2 regions of the Kineococcus sp. AC630 genome follow, and region 1 is predicted to be linked to the other one. Evidence: riboswitches for the same ligand, from Rfam matches in the RefSeq annotation. Region 1 holds a riboswitch; the other holds the start of a gene.

The links. A riboswitch is a leader RNA that binds a small molecule or an ion and turns the genes downstream of it on or off. The one in region 1 is predicted to bind glycine.
Region 2: it holds a riboswitch for glycine, as region 1 does, so the genes downstream of both, gcvP (aminomethyl-transferring glycine dehydrogenase) here and gcvT (glycine cleavage system aminomethyltransferase GcvT) in region 1, are expected to answer to the same signal.

What each region holds. Positions count from the first base shown of each region.
Region 1 covers NZ_CEEDMJ010000008.1:488-10,716, reverse strand. The annotation lists gene AC0I8G_RS09990 (DUF3073 domain-containing protein) at 1-142, shown strand, start outside; gene purM (phosphoribosylformylglycinamidine cyclo-ligase) at 220-1,338, opposite strand; gene purF (amidophosphoribosyltransferase) at 1,335-2,879, opposite strand; gene AC0I8G_RS09975 (hypothetical protein) at 2,943-3,299, opposite strand; gene AC0I8G_RS09970 (sterol carrier family protein) at 3,296-3,688, opposite strand; gene AC0I8G_RS09965 (hypothetical protein) at 3,720-3,965, opposite strand; gene AC0I8G_RS09960 (MFS transporter) at 3,976-5,271, opposite strand; gene AC0I8G_RS09955 (LysR family transcriptional regulator) at 5,372-6,301, shown strand; gene AC0I8G_RS09950 (L-serine ammonia-lyase) at 6,282-7,670, opposite strand; gene gcvT (glycine cleavage system aminomethyltransferase GcvT) at 7,701-8,825, opposite strand; glycine riboswitch at 8,870-8,959, opposite strand; glycine riboswitch at 8,961-9,055, opposite strand; gene AC0I8G_RS09940 (tautomerase family protein) at 9,142-9,531, opposite strand; gene AC0I8G_RS09935 (LacI family DNA-binding transcriptional regulator) at 9,557-10,229, opposite strand, start outside.
Region 2 covers NZ_CEEDMJ010000005.1:192,422-202,650, forward strand. The annotation lists gene AC0I8G_RS07530 (cryptochrome/photolyase family protein) at 1-435, opposite strand, end outside; gene AC0I8G_RS07535 (SPFH domain-containing protein) at 492-1,562, opposite strand; gene AC0I8G_RS07540 (NfeD family protein) at 1,562-2,035, opposite strand; gene AC0I8G_RS07545 (VanZ family protein) at 2,235-2,747, opposite strand; gene gcvP (aminomethyl-transferring glycine dehydrogenase) at 2,942-5,815, opposite strand; glycine riboswitch at 5,899-6,000, opposite strand; gene AC0I8G_RS07555 (ParA family protein) at 6,061-6,822, shown strand; gene AC0I8G_RS07560 (SMI1/KNR4 family protein) at 6,965-7,630, shown strand; gene AC0I8G_RS07565 (MerR family transcriptional regulator) at 7,709-8,308, opposite strand; gene AC0I8G_RS07570 (bifunctional nuclease family protein) at 8,452-8,931, opposite strand; gene ftsR (transcriptional regulator FtsR) at 8,957-9,670, opposite strand; gene AC0I8G_RS07580 (FHA domain-containing protein) at 9,712-10,128, opposite strand.

The sequences.
Region 1 (10,229 bases):
CCAACTCGGGCGACCAGAGCCCCAGAAGGCGCCGGAGTCTGACGTGGTAGAGGACGACGACTCGGAGGACGAAGCCGAGGACTGGTCGAAGTACACCGCGACGGACGACCACGACGAGTGGACGTCCAAGCGCCGAGCCTGACCGGCTCGGAGGCTACGGGTCTACCGCAGCACGCACGACCGAGGCATCGCACGAGGCGTGTCCCGCCTCCACCGCCGTCACCAACCCTGGTGCCGGCCCTGGAGGAGGGTCACGCCTCCTGCGATGCCCTTGCCGTTGCTGGGGCCGTCCGCCTCGGTGCGTCCACGCACCTCGCCGCACACCCACGCCGGGATGCCGGCCTGTTCCAGGGTGGCCACCACGGCGTCGACGCTGTCGGGACGCACGACGGCCAGCATGCCCACGCCCAGGTTCAGGGTGCGCTCGAGGTCGTCCGTCGGCACCCGGCCGAGGTCGCGGACCAGGCTGAACACCGCACCCGGGGTCCAGGTCGTGCGGTCCACAACGGCCGTCACGTCCGCCGGCAGGCAGCGCGCCAGGTTGGCCGCGAGGCCGCCCCCGGTCACGTGACTCATGGCGTGCACGCCACCGGAGCTCAACGTGGCCAGCGCGGGCCGGGCGTAGATCCGGGTCGGGACGAGGAGCTCCTCGCCCAGGGTGCGGCCGAACTCCTCCACGTGCCGGTCGTAGGCCCACCCGGCGTCGGCGAAGACGCGGCGGACCAGCGAGTACCCGTTGGAGTGCAGCCCGGAGCTGGCCATCGCGACGAGCACGTCGCCGACCTCGACGCGTTCCGCGCCCAGCAGCTCGTCGGCCTCGACGACCCCCGTGACCGCTCCGGCGACGTCGTACTCCTCCGGCCCGAGGAGCCCGGGGTGCTCGGCGGTCTCGCCGCCGACCAGCGCCACGCCCGCCTCTTCGCAGCCGCGGGCGATGCCGGCGACGATCGCGGCCATCCGCTCGGGGACGACCCGTCCGCACGCGATGTAGTCGGTCATGAACAGGGGCGTCGCACCGCAGACGACGATGTCGTCGACGACCATGCCGACGAGGTCGGAGCCGATGGTGTCGTGCCGGTCGAGCGCCTGCGCGATCGCGACCTTCGTGCCGACCCCGTCGGTGCTGGTGGCCAGCAGCGGGCGGCGGTAGTCCTTGAGCACCGAGACGTCGTAGAGGCCGGCGAAGCCGCCGAAGCCGCCGACGACCTCGGGTCCCTGGGTCCGGGCGACGGACGCCTTCATGAGCTCGACGGCGCGGTCCCCCGCGACGACGTCGACCCCTGCGTCCGCGTACGTCGTCCCCGCGGGTGTCGTCGCCGGTGTCGTCGTCGCGCTCACTGCTGGGCCCCCTGGGCGGGTTCGGACCGGGAGACCGGTGTGATCGGGATGCGCGGCTTGTCCATCGCGTGCTCGCCGAGACGGTCGAGGTCGTTCAGCGGGACGGGGTACTCGCCGGAGAAGCAAGCGGTGCAGAGCCGCTCGACGGGCTGCTCGGTCGCCTCGATCATGCCCTCGGTCGAGATGTAGCCGAGCGAGTCGGCCCCGATGCTCTGGGCGATGTCCTCGACGGAGAGGCCGTTGGCGATCAGCTCGGCCCGGGTCGCGAAGTCGATGCCGTAGAAGCACGGCCACTTCACCGGCGGAGAGGAGATCCGGACGTGGATCTCGGCGGCGCCGGCCTCGCGCAGCATCCGGATCAGGGCGCGCTGGGTGTTGCCGCGGACGATCGAGTCGTCCACGACGACGAGGCGCTTGCCCGCCACGACGTGCTTGAGCGGGTTCAGCTTCAACCGGATCCCGAGCTGGCGGATCGTCTGGTTGGGCTGGATGAAGGTGCGGCCCACGTAGGAGTTCTTCACCATCCCCTGTCCGTAGGGGATGCCGGACTCCTCGGCGTAGCCGATGGCGGCGGGCGTCCCGGACTCCGGGGTGGGGATGACGAGGTCGGCCTCGACGGGGTGTTCGCGGGCCAGGACCCGGCCCATCTCGACACGGGCCTCCTGGACGACCTTGCCGTTGATGGCGGTGTCCGGGCGGGCCAGGTAGACGTACTCGAAGACGCAGCCCTTGGGCTTGGCCTCGGCGAAGCGAGTGCTGCGCAGGCCGTCCGCGTCGATGGCGATGAGCTCGCCGGGTTCGATCTCGCGGACGAAGCTCGCACCGACGATGTCCAGCGCGGGGATCTCCGAGGCCACGACCCAGCCGCGGTCCAGGCGCCCCAGGACCAGCGGGCGGATGCCCTGGGGGTCCCGTGCGGCGTAGAGGGTGTGCTCGTCCATGAAGACGAGGCTGAAGGCGCCCTGCACGTGCGGCAGGACCTCCGCGGCCGTCGCTTCGAGCGTGTGGTCGGGGTCCCCGGCGAAGAGGGCCGTGAGGATCGCGGTGTCCGTGGTGTTGCCGCGGGCCAGCTCGCTGGGCGAGGGCCGTCCGGGCAGCACGGGACGGGCGGAGTTCGGGTAGCGCTCGGCCTGCAGGTCGCGCAGCGCGAACAGGTTCGTGAGGTTCCCGTTGTGCGCGAGCGCCACGGTCCCGCCGGCGGTGTCGCCGAGGGTGGGCTGGGCGTTCTGCCACCCGCCGCCACCGGTCGTGGAGTAGCGGGCGTGACCGACCGCGATGTGCCCCTGGAGGGACTCCAGCGCGGACTCGTCGAAGACCTGGGACACCAGACCGGTGTCCTTGAAGACGAGGATCTGCTCGCCGTTGCTCACGGCGATGCCAGCTGCCTCCTGCCCCCGGTGCTGCAGGGCGTAGAGACCGTAGAAGGTCAGTTTGGAGACTTCCTCACCGGGAGCCCAGACCCCGAAGACGCCGCAAGCGTCCTGAGGTCCTTTCTCGCCGGGAAGCAGGTCGTGGTTCAGACGTCCGTCACCGCGGGCCACGCTCGAAGTGTGTCACACCCCCGCGTCGGGGACCGACGTCAACGACCGCGTCGGGGACCGACGTCAACGACGGCGGCCGCGCCGCACGCGGGGAGCGGGTCGGGTCCCGGTGCGGCGGTCCACGAGCACGGCCACCAGACCCCCCAGCAGGACCCCGAACAGGGCCAGCGCGCAGAACAGGTACCCGAAGAGGGCGCGTTGGGAGTAGCCGTCGCGCGCCGGGGTCACGGCCGCGACGACCGCGGCGACGACGAAGGCGAGCACCAGTCCGGTGACGACGAAGGCGCGGAACCGGGGCGCCCGACGACGGGTGACCTGGACGAACGCGGTGCCCTCGCGCTCCGGCGACACCTCGGGGGACACCTGAGGGGTCTCCTCCGGCGCGTCGCCGGGGGACGGGGTCTGGGCCTGCTCGCTCACGGGTGAACGGTACGCGGTGGGACGAGCGGCAGCAGTTCGCCGAGGTCTGCGCGGTTGCCGCTGGCCTGGACCCGTCCCGCGGCCCGGGCCGCGTCGAACTCCGTCCGGCCCGTCGCGAGCTCGATCCAGGTCGTGGCGTCCATCTCCACGACGGCCGGCGGGGTGCCCCGGGTGTGCCGCGGGCCCTCGATGACCTGCACCGCCGCGAACGGCGGTACGCGCACCTCGACGCTCCCCCCGGGGTAGCGGGCCGCGAGCTCCTCCAGCGAGTACCGCACGGCGGTGGCCAGCACCGGCCGGCCGGGCTTCTCGCCCCGTTCCCAGAGGTCCTCCACGGCGCGGACGGCGGCGAGGCCTTCGGCGGGGTCGGTGCGGCGACGGGTGGGCATCGCGTCATCGTCCCAGGTCGAGCGTTCCAGGTCAGGCGCGGACCACCGGGCCGGGGACGGGCTGCGGGACGTGACCTGGCACACCCGACAGACCCGGCAGACCGGGCGCTGCGGGCACTCCGCCGTCGCCGGCGCGGACGAGGAGGACGACGACCACCGCCACGACGACGGCCACGACGAGGGCGAGCCCGAGCAGCGCGACGGCCAGGCCGGGGTGCGGGTGGGGAGGGTGTTCGACCTCGAGACGGTCCGGGGCAGCGGTTCTCGTGGTGCGCACGTGGACCTCCTCACCGAGGGCCGGCGGCGACCCCCTGCCGGTCGTCGCCGCCACCAGTAGACACCTGGACGGGGCCGCTGTCAGCAGGCCCCGAGCCGGACCCGGAGTCAGGTCCCGAGTCGGGCGCGGGGTTGCGGCGCAGGGCCACCGCGACGGTGCCCAGGAGGGCGAGCACGACGACGGCGAGGACGGGGACCGAGACGTCGTAGGCGACCCCGGCGGAACTGCTGAACCCGACGGCGAGCGCCGGGACGGCCATCCCGAGGTAGCCGGCCAGGAAGATGCCGGCGGCCGCCTCACCGCGGGCACCCGCCGGGGCCAGCGAGGTCGCCGTCGTGAGCGAGCCCTTGAGCAGGACGCCGACGCCCGCCCCCGCCACGACCGAGCCGCCGAGGAACACCGCGACGAGCCCGAGCACCACCCCGACCCCGAGACCGACGACGCCGAGGGCGGTGAGGGCCAGCCCGATCCGCACCTGGTGGGTGGCGTGCAGGCGGACGAGGAGGACCTGGCTGAGCGCCGCCGCCGCGAGGACGGCGAAGGTGCTCGCCCCGCCGGTCACCGGGCCGGGGTGCCCGAGGGAGGCCAGGACCGCGGGGGCGAGGGAGGTGAAGAGCCCCAGGACGGCGAAGAGCGCGAAGGAGGCGAGGGCGGCGGCGAGGTAGCGGCCCCGGGCGGCGGCCGGGACGGCGATCCGCTGGACGCGGTAGGGCCGGTGCTCGCGCTCGACGGTCTCGGGGACGAGCAGCGCGACGGCCGCGGCGGCGAGCAGCAGCAGGACGAGGAAGACCTCGTGCGGGACCCGCAGCGGGTCCCCGAGGTGGCCGACGAGCAACCCGGCGACGAGGGCCCCGAGGCCGAGGCCGCCGAGGTTGGCGGCGGTGGCGACGACGGCGCCGAGCCCCGGCCTGCGGGAGGCGGTCCGGCCGTGGAGCTCGGCGAGGTACGCGGTGGCGGTGGGGGTCAGCGCCCCGACGGCGAGCCCGGTCACGACCCGGGCGACGATGAGGACCGCGAGGTTCGGGGTGAGCGCGAGGGCGAGCGCGGCGACGGCCTCGAGCACGAGGGCGGGGGCGAGGACCCGGCGCCGGCCCAGGTGGTCGGAGAGGTGCCCGACGGTGAAGAGGGCGATCGCGACGCCGGCCGCGTAGACCGCGAAGGCGACGGTCACCACGACCGTGGGCAGCCCGTCGCGTTGGCGGTAGAGGGCCCACAGCGGGGTCGGCACGGTGGCGAAGGCCAGCGCGGTCGCGAAGGCGGAGGCGACGATCCAGAAGCCGAGACGGTGCCGGCGGTTCGATCCCATGGACCGTGCAAGCACCGGTCGGCACGAAGCCTTCCGTTCCACCGCTGGGCGGTGGGACCATCCATCGCGATCAACGATGGAAGAGCGGGATGGGAGTGCGGTGGAGCTGCGTCAGCTGGAGGTGTTCCTCGCCGTCGTGGAGGCGGGGACGATCAGCGCGGCCGCCCGGCGGCTGGGGGCCGCGCAGTCCGCGGTGAGCACCGTCGTCCGGGCGCTGGAGGAGGACCTGGGCGTCGCCCTGTTCGTCCGCACCTCACGCCGGGCCGTCGTCACCGACGCGGGCCGGGCCCTGCTCCCGGAGGCCCGACGGGTGCTCGCCGGGGTCTCCGAGGCGCGCTCGGCGGTGCTCGACGCCGACGGCGGACCCTCCGGGCCGCTGGCCGTGGGCGTCGTGACGACGATGCACCCGGTGGACCTGCCCCTGCTGCTGCAGCGGTTCACGACGGCGAACCCCCGGGTGTCGGTGTCGATGCGGGTGTTCGCGGACGGTTCGCGGGGTCTGCTGCGCGCCCTCGTCGGCGGCGAGCTGGACGTCGCGTTCCTGTCCTGGCCGTTCCGGCCGCCGGCGAGCGTCGTGCTGCGCCACCTCGACCGGAGCGCCTTCCGGTTGCTGCTGCCCCCGGGGCACCCGCTGGCCTCCTCGGCCCCGGTGGAACTGGCGGACCTCGCGGGGGACCGCTGGATCGACGGGCCGCCGGGTTTCGCGAACCGCCTGCAGGTCGACGCGCTGTTCGCGCGGGTCGGCGCGACGCGACGGGTGGTCCTGGAGGTGCCGGACGTCTCGACGTTCCCCCGCTACGTCGCCGCCGGTCTCGGCCCGGCGTTCGTGCCGGGTTCGGTCCCCGTCCGGGCCGGCTGCCACGAGCAGCCCGTCGCGGGTGAGCCGCTGAGCTGGACGTTGTCGCTGGCGACCTCGCGTCCCTCCCCCGAACGTCCCGTGCGCAAGGCCGTCACCGCCTTCACCGAGGCCGTCGACCGCCACGTCCGCCGCTCCGCGCCCGACCCGGGAGTCAGCACTCGGGGACGTTGACCCCGACGGTGGGGCGGCCGATGACGGTGAGGGCGAGACCGCCGAGGGAGGTCTCCTTGTACTCCGAGCGCATGTGCGCGCCGGTCTGGCGCATGGTGGCGATCGCGGTGTCCAGGCTCACGACGTGGCTGCCGTCGCCGCGCATCGCGGTGCGGGCCGCGTGGATCGCGGTGGTCGCGCCGACGGCGTTGCGTTCGATGCAGGGGATCTGGACGAGCCCGCCGACGGGGTCGCAGGTGAGGCCCAGGTGGTGCTCGACGGCGATCTCGGCGGCGTTCTCCACCTGCTCGGGCGTTCCCCCGAGGACCTCGGCGAGACCGGCCGCGGCCATCGCGCTGGCCGAACCCACCTCGCCCTGGCACCCGACCTCGGCGCCGGAGATGGAACCCGTCTCCTTGAGGATGATCCCGATCCCCCCGGCCGCCAGCAGGAACCGGACCGTCCCGGCGTCGTCGGCGCCGCGGACGAAACGCCGGTAGAAGTGCAGCACGGCGGGGACGATGCCCGCGGCGCCGTTCGTCGGGGCCGTGACGACCCGGCCGCCGGCGGCGTTCTCCTCGTTCACCGCGAGCGCGAAGAGGCTGACCCAGTCCATCGCGTGCAGGACGTCGGCGGCGGTGTTCCCCTCCTCGGAGAGGAGTTCGCGGTGCAGGCGCGGGGCGCGGCGGCGGACGCCGAGCCCGCCGGGGAGGGTTCCGTCGGTGACGAGGCCGTGGTCGACGCAGGCGGCCATGGCGGCGAAGATGTCCAGCAGCCCGGAGTCCACGTCGTTCCCGGAGCGGAGGCTCTCCTCGTTGCGGCGCACCAGGTCCGCGACCCCGAGGCCGGTCGAGCGGCAGTGGTCGAGGAGTTCCTGGGCGCTGCGGAAACCGTGCGGCAACCCCGCCCCGGTCCCCACGACGGGTTCGCTCGCGTCCAGCGGGTGGTCGCGGACGAAACCCCCACCGACGGAGTACGACGTCCGTTCGGCGACGACGTCACCGGCGGCGTCGCGGGCCGTGAACACCATGCCGTTGGGGTGGGCGGGCAGCGAGGTCCGGCCGATCAGGCGGACGTCGCCGTCGAGGTCGAAACCCACCGCGTGCCGGCCGAGGACCCGCAGTTCACCGCTGCGCCGGATCTCGTCGAGGAGCCCTCCCACGGCGTCGGGATCGATGAGTTCGGGCCGTTCACCGAGCAGTCCCAGGACGACGGCCCGGTCGGTGCCGTGTCCGCGGCCGGTGGCCCCCAGCGATCCGTAGAGGTCGATGGTGACGGAGACGACCCGTTCCAGCGCGGCGGTTCCCTCGAGGTGCTCGGCGAAGGCGAGGGCGGCGCGCATCGGGCCGACGGTGTGCGAGCTCGACGGGCCGATGCCGATGGAGAACATGTCGAAGACGGACAGCGGAGCGCTCACGCGTCAGCGCTCCCGACGGTAGAAGGGCAGTGCGACGACCTCGACGGGCAGTTCGGAACCGCGGACGTCGACGGCCAGCGCGGTGCCGGGGGCGGAGAGCGCGGCGTCGACGTAGGCCATCGCGACGGGGTAGCCGAGCGTGGGCGACAACGCGCCGCTGGTGACCTCCCCGACCGGGTTCCCGTCGGAGACGACGGCGTACCCGGCACGGGGAGCCCGGCGCCCCGATCCCTTCAGGCCGACCAGCACCCGGGCGGGTGCGACCTCGGCGAGTCGTCGCAGCGCCTCGAGCCCGACCGGTCCCGGGTCCTTGTCCAGCTTCACGACACGGCCGAGGCCGGCGGCGAACGGGCTGGTCCCGCGGGTGAGTTCGTGGCCGTAGAGCGGCATCCCCGCCTCCAGGCGCAGGGTGTCCCGGCAGGCCAGCCCGGCGGGGACCCCACCGTGCTCCCGGGCCGCGGACAGCAGCGCGTCCCAGACGGTGACCGCGTGCTCGACCGGGGCGAACACCTCGAAACCGTCCTCCCCGGTGTACCCGGTGCGCGCGAGCAGCACGGGGACGTCGCGCAGGGTGGCGGACGCGCTGCGGTAGTAGCCGAGCGCGTCGAGGTCGACGTCCACGAGGGGTCCGAGGATCGCCACCGACGCCGGCCCCTGCACCGCGACGAGGGCCCAGCGGGCGGTCTCGTCGGCGACGTGGACGTCGAAGGGGCGACACCGGTCGGCGATGGCCACGACGACGGGTTCGACGTTCGCGGCGTTGGCGACGACGAGGAACTCCTGCTCGCCGAGGCGGTAGGTCACGAGGTCGTCGACGATCCCGCCCTCGTGGTCGACGAGCATCCCGTAGGCCGCCCGGCCGATCGGCATGGTCGAGGCCCGCCCGACGAGGGCCGCGTCCAGCGCCGCTCCCGCCTCGGGGCCGGTGACCCGGATCTCTCCCATGTGCGAGAGGTCGAAGACCCCGGCGCTCTCGCGGACGGCCTTGTGCTCGGCGAGGTCGGAGGCGTAGCGCAGCGGCATCTGCCAGCCGGCGAAGTCGGTGAAGGAGGCGCCGAGCGCCGCGTGGACGTCGGCGAGGGGCGTGCTCGTCGGGCTGGCCGTCGAGCTGCTGACCTGGGTGTTCACAGGGCTCCTCTCGTCGCGACCGCGCGGTGCGGTCGCGTGCTGGACCCCCTCTGTCGCGGAACCTGAGAGCTTCACCCTGCGGGGCAGGGCTTTCCCCGTCGGTGAGGACCCAGGGGTCCTGCTCTCCAGAGCGGCCTGCCCGTGGCGGTACGTGGACCTGAGAGGTTCCGGGGTGGTTGCTCCTTCGGTGCCCACCGGTGGGACCGGTGAGGCTCTCCCGCCCGGGGGAAGCGGCCGTGTGTTCAGTTGTGCTGCCCGTCAGCGTGGCACACGACCGCCCCTGGGGACCAGCGCCGCCGCGTCCCGCCGCGCCGGCTCAGAGCTCCCCGGTGAGGAACTGGGCGCGGCCGTGGCCGAAGGACCAGTCGGCGTCGGAGTTCTCCACGACCGAGACGACGACGTCGGAGGGTGCGGTCCCGCAGCGGGTGCGCAGCCGCTCGACGAGCAGGCGGTAGAACGCCTCCTTCTGCGCGCGCGGGCGGGGGCGGCTGGTCACCTGCAGCACGACGACGTCGCGGGTGCGCTCGATGCCGAGGCCGGTGTCGTGGACGACGAGCTCGCCCTCGGGGTGCTGGTGGACGACCTGGTACCGGTCGCCGTCGGGGACGCCGAACGCCTCGACCACGGCGGCGTGGGCGGCGTCGAGCAGCGTGGCGACCTCGTCGGGGCGACGGCCGGCGACGAGGTCGAAGCGGAGCAGGGGCACGAGAACCTCCAGGTAGTTTGTCCTGTCATTCTGACATGACTGAACCGGTCGTGTCCCGCACCACCAGCCGCGGGGCGAGGACGACGTCGGCGGGGCCCGGATCGTCCGCGCCGTCCAGGCGCCGCACGGCCGCCCGCACCGCGCACGCCGCCTGCCCCGCCGCGTCCTGGCTCACCGACGTCAGCCGCACGTGCCCCAGCCGGGCCAGGAGGCTGTCGTCGTAGCCGGTCACCGACACCCGCCCGGGGACCGCGATCCCGTCCCGCAGGAGGACGTCGAGGACGCCGAGCGCGATCCGGTCGCTGGCGGCCACCACCGCCGTCCCCGTCCACCCCCCACCCAGGACCCGCCGGGTGGCGGCCGCCCCGCCCTCCTCGTCGAAGGTCCCCTCCACGACCCGCCCGCGCACCCCGGCGGCCGCGACGGCGGCCTCGAACCCGGCGCGGCGGTCGGCGGCGATGTCCCCCGCACCGCCCGAGACGTGCAGCAGGTCCCGGTGACCCAGGCCGACCAGGTGCTCGACCAGCAGCCGCGTCCCGACCTCGTCGGAGGCGCGCACGACGTCGGGCCTCGGCGACCCGGGGTCCGCGAGGCGCGGCCGCCGTCCCAGGACCACGACGGGGACGCGTCGCCGCAGCTTCGCCAGCTCCGCACCGGGCAGTTCCGGCCCGAGCAGCAGCAGCGCCTCGCAGCGGGAG
Region 2 (10,229 bases), on a different contig from region 1:
GTAGAAGTCCTCCATGAGGAGTCGCTTCCCGCCCCGCCGGTCGGCCCACCCGGCGAACTGCCGCTCGGAGACCACGAAACCCCGCGAGGCGAGCACCTCGAGGTCGGGCACCCGCCGGACGAAGCGGCGGGAACGGTAGGACGTGGGGTCGCAGACGCTCACCGGCTCCCCCGACGCCGCGAGCCCGTCGCGGTAGGTCCCCGACCGGACGAACACCGCCTGGTCGCCGAGTTCCGCGGCGCGGTGCCGCAACGCGGAGAGGATCAGGTGCGCTTTGCGCCGGTGGTAGCGGGCACGCCGGAACACCTCGGTGGACTCGACGAGCAGCACCGGTTGCCCCGGGGCGTCGAGGAAGTGCGGGCCGAGCTGGTCGGCGAACAACCACCGCCGGGTGTCCGGCGAGCGGTCGGGCAGTTCCTGCGCGGCGACGTCCACGCGTCCACTCTGGGAGAGCGACGCCCGCTCGGCACGCCGAAGCGGGGCGGGACCCGTCAGTCCCCGGGGAGGTGCGTCTCCCGGGTGACCCCCTCGGCGTCGCGGGCCGCACCCGCAGCCTCCTCGCGGGCCCGCTTCAACGCCTGCGCGGGGTCCTCGAGGACGACCTCGTCGAAACCCGTCGTCGGCTCCGGGGCGGCGGGGCGGGGCGCCCGGGACCCGGTGGACCCGTCGGAACCCGAGGAGTCACCGCCGTGGGCGTTGAACATGTTCCCGAAACCCTTGAGGGCGTCGTTCAGCTCGCTCGGCACGATCCACAGCTTGTTCGAGCTGCCGTCGGCGATCTTCGGGAGCATCTGCAGGTACTGGTAGGCCAACAGCTTCGGATCCGGGTCGCCGCGGTGGATGGCGTCGAACACCTGGGTGATCGCCTTCGCCTGCCCCTGCGACTCGAGGATCGCGGCCTGGGCGGAACCCTCGGCCCGCAGGATCGAGGACTGCTTCTCACCCTCGGCCGTCAGGATCTGCGACTGCTTGAAACCCTCGGCCGTGAGGATCGCGGCACGCTTGTCCCGTTCGGCGCGCATCTGCTTCTCCATCGAGTCCTGCACGCTGGCGGGCGGGTCGATCGCCTTGAGCTCCACGCGGTTCACGCGGATCCCCCACCGGCCCGTCGCCTCGTCGAGGACCCCGCGCAGCTGACCGTTGATCTGGTCGCGGCTCGTCAGGGTCTGCTCGAGGTCGAGGGAACCGATGACGTTGCGCAGCGTGGTGACGGTGAGCTGCTCGATGCCCTGGATGTAGTTCGCGATCTCGTACGTCGCGGACTTCGGGTCGGTCGGCTGGTAGTAGATGACGGTGTCGATGCTCACGACGAGGTTGTCGGAGGTGATGACCGGCTGCGGCGGGAACGAGACGACCTGCTCACGCAGGTCGACGTTGGCCCGCACCTTGTCGATGAAGGGGACCAGGATGTTCAGCCCCGCTTCCAGCGTCCGCGAGTACCGGCCGAGCCGTTCCACGATGACGGCCGTGGCCTGCGGGACGATCCGGATCGTGCGGGCGATCACCGTCACCACGAACACGACGACGAGCGCGAGCACGACAAGGGTGACGACGTTGTCCATCAGTTCTCCTCGGTGGTACTGAGTGGTGCGATCGGCCCCACGACCGCGGTGGCCCCGTCGATCGCGGTGACGACGACGTCGTCACCCGCGGCGAACGTCGGACCGGTCGAGCGCGCCGACCACGTCTCCCCGACGAGTTTCACCAGGCCCCCGCGGAGGGTGACCGGTTCGAGGACGACCGCCGAGCGCCCGACGAGGGCGGCCGAGCCGGTCGTCCCGGTGGGCGGCATCCGAAGGCGGCGCAACAGGACGGGCCGGATGGTGGCCAGCAGCAACCCGGCCACGACGGCCGCGATGAGGACCTGCGGGACGAACGACAGCCCCACCGCGTCGGCGATCGCCCCCGCCACCGCCCCGCCCGCGAGCATCGCGAAGACCAGGTCGATGGCGGTGATCTCGAGGATCCCCAGGACCAGGGCCGCCGCGACCCACAGCAACCAGCTGCGGTCCAGCAACGCGTCCAGGAACTCCATCGTGATCACCCCCTCGCCGGGGACCCTACCAACCCGGGGTGGTGCTGGGCTGGGACGTCGGCGGGGTTCGTGTCCGGGTCGAACGCGAAGGGTCTCGTCGGATACTCCGTTCGCGCGGGGTACCGCACCGAGTCGGGCTGGGTGGGCCGACGCTCACTTCGGACATCCGCCGAGACCCTCCCCGCCCGACCCTTCGGCGTCACCTCGTCGCGGCCCCTGCACGACCCGCGCGGGTGCGGTCCAGGACGAGGAGGGCTGCCCCGACTCCGACGCCCAGCACCGTGCCGGCGGTGTTCGTGGCCCAGTCACTGGTGGTGCAGGAGCGGCCGAGGACGACGGCGAGCGCCTGGGTGCCCTCGATCGCCGCGGACAGCACGATCCCGCCGAGGCCGACGAGGACCGGGCGGCGGAACCGCACCACGGCGAACACCGTCACCGGCACGAACAGGGCGACGTTGGCGAGCAGTTCGCTGCTCCCCCACGACGGGAAGTCGATCCCCACCTCGCACGTGACCTCGTGCACCCGCCCCCGGTCGTCCGGGGCCAGGGTCACACCGAGGACCCCCACCAGGGCGAGGACGACGAGCCAGGTCAGCACGCGTGGGCTCCTCCGGCCCACCCACCCCGACGCGACGGACCCCACCACGACGACCAGCACCCCGAGCGGCACCAGCGCGGAGTGCTCGACCAGCAACGTCGGCAACCAGCCCACCGCGTCACCTACCGATCTCGAGACGACGCACGCGGTGCACGGAGGGCGGTCCGGGTGGGGTAGGCGCGCCGGATGTCCGAAGTGAGCGCCGGTGCACCCGCGCGAGATGGTGCACCCACCAGCGCGAACGGAGTATCCGGCGCGCCTACCCCACCCGGTCCGCCCGCCCCGGCCACGCGGGCCTGAGAACGAACTCAGTACTCCGACAGCGGCGGGCAGGAGCAGACGAGGTTCCGGTCGCCGGCGGCTCCGTCGATGCGGCGGACGGGGGGCCAGTACTTCGAGCGGGGGTTCATCCCGTTCGGGTACACCGCTTCCTCGCGGGAGTAGGGGTGGTTCCACTCCCCGACGAGGGACACCGCGGTGTGCGGGGCGTGACGCAGCGGAGACTCCTCGACGGCCCAGCGCCCGTCGGCGATGTCCTGGACCTCGGCGGCGATGGCGAGCATCGCGTCGCAGAACCGGTCGAGTTCGGCGAGGTCCTCGCTCTCGGTGGGTTCCACCATGAGGGTCCCGACGACGGGGAACGACATCGTCGGGGCGTGGAACCCGTGGTCGATGAGGCGCTTGGCGACGTCGTCGACGGTCACGCCTGTGGCCTTGGTCATCGGGCGCAGGTCGAGGATGCACTCGTGGGCGACGAGCCCGCCGGGGCCGCGGTAGAGGACGGGGAACGCCTCCTGCAGCCGGGTGGCGACGTAGTTGGCGGAGAGCACGGCCTGGACGGTCGCGGCGCGCAGCCCGTCGGGGCCCATCAGCCGCAGGTAGGCCCACGGGATGGGCAGGATCCCGGCGGAACCGTACGGGGCGGCGGAGACCATCCCGACCCCGTCGCCGTCGGGGGCGGTGGAGGGCAGGAACGGGGCGAGGTGGGAGCGGACCGCGACGGGTCCGACGCCGGGGCCGCCGCCGCCGTGGGGGATGCAGAACGTCTTGTGCAGGTTCAGGTGGGAGACGTCGGCCCCGAACTTGCCGGGCCGGGCGAGGCCGACGAGGGCGTTGAGGTTCGCGCCGTCGACGTAGACCTGGCCGCCGGCGTCGTGGACGAGCCCGCAGACCTCGCGGATGGACTCCTCGTAGACGCCGTGGGTCGAGGGGTAGGTGACCATCAGCGCGGCGAGGTCGTCGGCGTGCTCGGTGACCTTGGCGCGCAGGTCGTCGAGGTCGACGTTGCCCGCGTCGTCGCAGCGGACGACGACGACCTTCAGCCCGGCCATCACGGCGCTGGCGGCGTTGGTGCCGTGGGCGGAGGAGGGGATGAGGCAGATCGTGCGCTCACCGTGGCCCTGGGCGAGGTGGTAGGCGCGGATGGCGAGCAGTCCGGCGAACTCGCCCTGGGACCCGGCGTTGGGCTGCAACGAGACGGCGTCGTAGCCGGTGACCTCGGCGAGCCAGCCTTCGAGGTCGGCGGCGAGTTCGGCGGTGCCGGCGAGCTGGTCGGCCGGGGCGTAGGGGTGCAGGTCCGCGAACTCGGGCCAGGAGATCGGCTCGAGCTCGGTCGTCGCGTTGAGCTTCATGGTGCAGGAGCCCAGTGGGATCGCCCCGCGGTCGAGGGCGTAGTCGGCGTCGGAGAGGGTGCGCAGGTAGCGCAGCATCGCCGTCTCGGAGCGGTGCCGGCTGAAGACCGGGTGCGTCAGGAACTCCGACCCGCGGCGCAACGCGGACGGCAGTGCGGGGTCGGCGGTCGCCTCCGTCGGGGTCAGGCCGAAACCGGTCAGGGCCGCGGCGACGTGCGCCTCGGAGGTGGTCTCGTCGACGGTCAGCCCGACGTGGTCGACGTCGACGAGGCGCAGGTTCACCCCCGCCTCGAGCGCGACCGCGACCACGGCCTGCGCCCGGCCGGGGACGCGGGCCAGGACGGTGTCGAAGAACGCCTCGTGCACGACCTCGACCCCGCCGGCGCGCAGCGCGTCGGCGAGCGCCGCGGCGCGGCGCGCGACCTGGGAGGCGATGGCGCGCAGACCCTCCGGGCCGTGCCAGACGGCGTAGCAGCCGGCCATCACGGCCAGCAGGACCTGGGCGGTGCAGATGTTGGAGGTCGCCTTGTCGCGGCGGATGTGCTGTTCGCGGGTCTGCAGGGCGAGGCGGTACGCGCGGTTGCCGTCGGCGTCGACGGAGACGCCGACGAGGCGCCCGGGGAGGGAGCGTTCGAGGCCCTTGCGGACGGCCATGTAGGCGGCGTGCGGGCCACCCGCACCCATCGGGACGCCGAAGCGCTGGCTGGAACCGACGGCGACGTCGACGCCGAACTCCCCCGGCGCGACGAGCAGCGTCAGCGCCAGCAGGTCGGCCGCGGTGATCGCGATCGCGCCGCGGGCGTGGGCGTCGGCGACGACGGGGGCGAGGTCGCGGACCCGTCCGGAGGTCCCCGGGTACTGCAGGAGCACCCCGAACACCCCGCGCTCGCCCACCACGGCCAGCGGGTCGGCGTCGTCGAGGTCGACGCTCACGAGCTCGACACCCAGCGGCACGGCGCGGGTGCGCAGCACGGCGAGGGTCTGCGGGAGCACGTCGGCGTCGACGGCGAACACGGCACCGGCGGGGGCCTTGGAGGTCCGGCGGGCCAGGGTCATGGCCTCGGCCGCAGCGGTGGCCTCGTCGAGCAGGGAGGCGTTGGCCACGTCGAGCGCGGTGAGGTCGGTGACGGCGGTCTGGAAGTTCAGCAGCGCCTCGAGGCGGCCCTGCGAGATCTCGGGCTGGTAAGGCGTGTACGCCGTGTACCAGGAGGGGTCCTCGAGGACGTTGCGGCGCACGACGGCCGGGGTACGGGTGCCGAAGTAGCCGAGGCCGATCATCGACGGCACGACGCGGTTGCGTCCGGCGAGCGCGCGCAGCGCGGCGGTCACGGCGGTCTCGTCGAGCGCTTCGGGCAGGTCGAGCACGCCGTCGCGGATGCCGGCGGGGACGGCGCGGTCGACGAGTTCCTCCGTGGAGGAGAGGCCGACGACCTCGAGCATCCGGGCGACGTCGGCGGCGTCGGGGCCGATGTGGCGGGCGCTGAACGGCAGGGCCGCGGGCTCCGGGGAGAACTCCGGCAGGTCGCTGCGGACGGGCGTGGGCGAGGTCATGGGACGCTCCGGAGGTCGCTGAGGGCAGGTACCTCCCCGTCTGTCACCCACCCGCGCAGGCGCGGACGTGCTCCAGAGCGGCCTGATCTCGCGTGGTCCTTCCGCCTGAGAGGTTCCGGGGATGTTGCCCCTTCGGCGCCGCGGTCGGACTCTTCCCCGACCAGGGTCTCTCCCACACGAGCTGAACGGCCTGCCGTCATCCTACGGGACGAGATCCCGGATCCCGGGAAGATAGGTTGACCGCCGTGATCACCCTCGCCGTCTGCAGTGCCAAGGGTGGGGTCGGCAAGACGTCCGTCGTCCTCGGGCTGGCCTCGGCCGCCCTCCACCGCGGGACCAGCACCCTCGTCGTCGACCTCGACCCGCAGGCGGACGCCACGTCCGGCCTCGACGTCAGCGCCCACCGCGACCACGACGTCGCCGCCGTGCTGCGCACCCCGAGACGTCGCGTCGCCGAGGACGCCGTCGCGCCCAGCGGGTGGGTCGACGACCACCCGGGACTGCTCGACGTCCTCACCGGTTCCGCGGCCTCCGCGGGTCTGGACACCCCCGAGGCCGACGAGGAGACGCTGAAGTCGTTGCGCCGGGCCCTGGGCAAGCTCGACGACCACGACCTCGCCCTGCTGGACACCCCGCCCTCGCTCAACGGGCTGACGCGTTCGGCGTGGCGCGCGGCGGACGCCGTGCTCGTGGTCTCCGACGCCAGCCGGTTCTCCGTGGCGGCGGTCGACCGCACGATCCGGGAGGTCCGTGCCCTGCGCAGCTCCCCGGAGGTCGTCGGGGTCCTGGTCAACCGCTACACCCAGCGCTCGGGGGAACAGCGCTTCCGCTACGAGGAACTGCAGGCCATGTTCGGCGACCTGGTGCTGGAACCGCTGCCGGACCGGGTGGCCGTGCCGCAGTCGCAGGGAGCGGGGGTTCCGCTGCACTCGTTGCGGGCCAAGGCGGCGAAGACCGTCGCGGAGCAGTTCGACGCGGTGCTGGACCGGATCCTCCGCACGACGTAGGGAACCGGACGGGGCCGTACCCCGTCCGAGGTGCGGGAACGCCGACGAACGCCTAAGTTCCAACAAGTCGGTCTACCCGGGTTTCGTCCCCGCAGGTGCCGCCCGTTCTTCCCCGCGCTCTTCGCGGGCCCTAGGAGGTTCCGTGACGCCCAACACACCCCTCGACCGTCTCCGCGTGGTGCGCGCCGTCCGCGGAGCGGTGGTTCCGACCGCAGCACCGCACGTGCCCGCTCCGGACCCGGAGGCCGACCGGATCACCGGCATCGTCACGCGGTTGCGCGCCCAGTGGACGCGTTGCGGCGCGGACATCGCCAGCCACCTGCGCCCCGGGGTCGGCGAGGCTCACCTCGACGCGGTGGAACGCCAGATGGGCCTGCTGATCCCCCGCGGCGCCCGGGCCTGGTGGCGCGCGGTCGACGGTGTCGATCCCGTCCGCACCACCTTCCGCACGAGTGCTCCGACGGTGGGGCCCGGTGGCTGGGTCCCGTTGACCCTGGAGGAGGCGGTGCGTCGCGCGAGCGGCCAGGGTCCCGGCCTCACCGCCCCGCCGGCCCTGCTGCCCCTCTTCGCCCGCGACGAGGAACTCATCGCCGTGCGCCTGGGCTCCAGCCGCTCCGTCGTCGAGCAGATCGTGCTGGCCGAGGACGGCGAGGGCTACCAGCACTCCTGGCGCGTCGGTCTCGACGAGCTGCTGAGCACCTGGGCCGACTCCCTGCTCGCCGCGGTGCACTGGCTGCCCGACGCCCACGACTGGGTGACCGACCCCTTCGCCCTGCAGGCTCTCCCCCGCGCCGAGCTCCTCGACTAGTCCACCCCACGCACGACGAAAGCCGTGATCCCGCTGGGTCCCCCCCGCAGGATCACGGCTTTCGTGCGTGGCGTGGGGCTAGCCGGCTTCGCGAGCGGCGCGACGCTTGGACAGCTCGTCGGCCAGGACCATGGCGGTCTGACCGGGCTCGCGGTCGGCGGGACGTTCGCTCGGCAGCGAGGCCAGCTCCCCCTCGACCTCGCGCCAGACACGGCCCACGGCGATGCCGAAGACGCCTTGACCGCCTTGGACGAGATCTATCACTTCATCGGCCGAGGTGCACTCGTAGACGCTGGCACCGTCGGACATGAGGGTGATCTGGGCGAGGTCGTCGACGCCACGCTCACGCAGGTGGGTGACCGCCGAGCGGATCTGGTGCAGCGAGACGCCGGTGTCCAGCAGCCGCTTCACGACCTTCAGGACCAGGATGTCGCGGAACCCGTAGAGACGCTGCGAGCCGGAGCCGGAGGCACCGCGCACACCGGGCTCGACGAGGCCGGTGCGGGCCCAGTAGTCGAGCTGGCGGTAGGTGATGCCGGCGGCCTTGCAGGCCGTCTGACCGCGGTAGCCGACCTCTTCGTCCAGGTCGGGGAGGTCCTCGGCGAACAGCAGACCCTGCGCACGAACTGGCGGGGTCGACTTCCGCGACGACCCTGCGACTGCATCGCCACTGCTCACGCCGGCCTCCTCGTCATCGCCACCCGTCGAGGACCGACCGGAAGCGTTCTGCATACTGACCGTAGAAGAGCACCCCCGGAGCGTCAACGAGGCGCGCGGCGCGCCGCAGACCGTGACCTATCCGTGACCCGGGAGAACCCGGTTCAGGCCTCGCCCGAATCGGCTTCGAAGTCCTCGGGCGAGATGTGGTCGAGGAACTCGCGGAACTTCTCCACCTCGTCCTCGTCCTCGTCCGGCACCGGGACGCCCCCGGAGTCGAGCACCTGGTCGGCGCTCACGATGGGGCAGCCCACGCGCAGGGCGAGGGCGATCGCGTCGGACGTCCGCGAGCTGACCGTGAGGCCACCGTCGAAGACGAGTTCCGCGAAGTAGACGTTGTCCTTGACCGCCACGATCCGGACCTCTTCCAGACGTCGGCCGACGGCCTCGATGACGTCCTTGAGCAGGTCGTGGGTCAGCGGACGGGGCGGGACGACACCCTGCTGGGCGAAGGCGATGGCACTCGCCTCGGGAGCCCCGATCCAGATGGGCAGGTACCGGTCGCCGTCCCGTTCGCGCAGCAGCACGATCGGGTTGTTGGAAGGCATCTCGACTCTGACGCCGATGACATCGAGCGCGCGCACCCGATCACCGTACCCCGGCGTCGGCTCAGCGCGCGCCGCGGCCGAGCGCGCCGGCGACGAGCGCGGTGTGCAGCCGCAGGCAGGCCGCCGCGATCTCCCGCACGACCTGGTCGGCGCGGTCGACGGACTCGCCACCGCCTCGCTGCCCGAGGCGCTGCAGCGGCGCGGCGACCTGTTCCGCGAGAGCGATCTCACGGTCGGCGGCGGTGCGGAACATCCGCAGGTGCCGGGCCTCGATGCCGTGCGCCGCCAGCGAGGCCGCGGCGCGCAGCACCTCCAGGGCCTCACCGTCGTACCACGGGCCCCCGGGAGCGGGCGAGAGCACGCCGAACCCCTCGAGCGCGTCGAGGAGCTCGGCGTCGACGCCGGACTCGCGCAGGATCTCCAGCCGGGTCAGCCGGAGGTTGGCGGCGTGGCCGTCGAACCGGTCGGCCCCCGGGACGCTGCCCGCCGCGACGACCTCGGGGACGCGCGGTGCCGCCCCGGGCTGTTCCGGCGGCTCGAGGCCGCGGTCCATGGCCTCGAGGTTCTCCCGGATGACCTTCAGCGGCAGGTAGTGGTCGCGTTGGGCGGAGAGCACGTACCGCAACCGGTCGACGTCGTCGGAGGAGAACTTGCGGTACCCCGCGGGGGTCCGGCCCGGTTCGACGAGACCCTGCTCCTCGAGGAAGCGGATCTTGGAGATGCTGACGTCGGGGAAGTCCGGCGTCAGGATCGCGAGGACCTCGCCGATCGTCATCCTGGGCAGGCTCGGGTCCAGGGACCGCGCCCCGGCAGCGCTCACTGCTCCCCTCGCGGGCTGGGGTGGAAGTCCATCCGGTACTTGCCGATCTGCACCTCGTCGCCGGCGGCCAGGACCACGTCGTCGATGCGCTCGCGGTTGACGTAGGTGCCGTTGAGACTGCCGACGTCACGCACCCGGAACCCCGGACCCCTCGCCGGGTCGGGCGCGCGGAGGAACTCCGCGTGCTTGCGCGAGACCGTCACGTCGTCCAGGAAGATGTCGCTGGTCTGGTGGCGGCCCGCGGAGGTCCGCTCGGCGTCCAGGAGGAACCGGGACCCCGCGTTGGGACCGCGCCGCACGACGAGCAGCGCCGATCCGGCCGGCAGGGCGTCGATGGCCTCCTGGTCGTCACTGGTGAGACCGCGTTCCGCGGACTCGTGGACCTCGGGGACGACCAGACCGGCGAAGGACATGGTGGAATCCACCGGCCGCTCGGCCGCGCCACCCCGGGGGGTCGCCGCAGGGGTCGTCCCGCCCTCCGAGGACGCACCCGCCCCGTCGGTCGACGATGCAG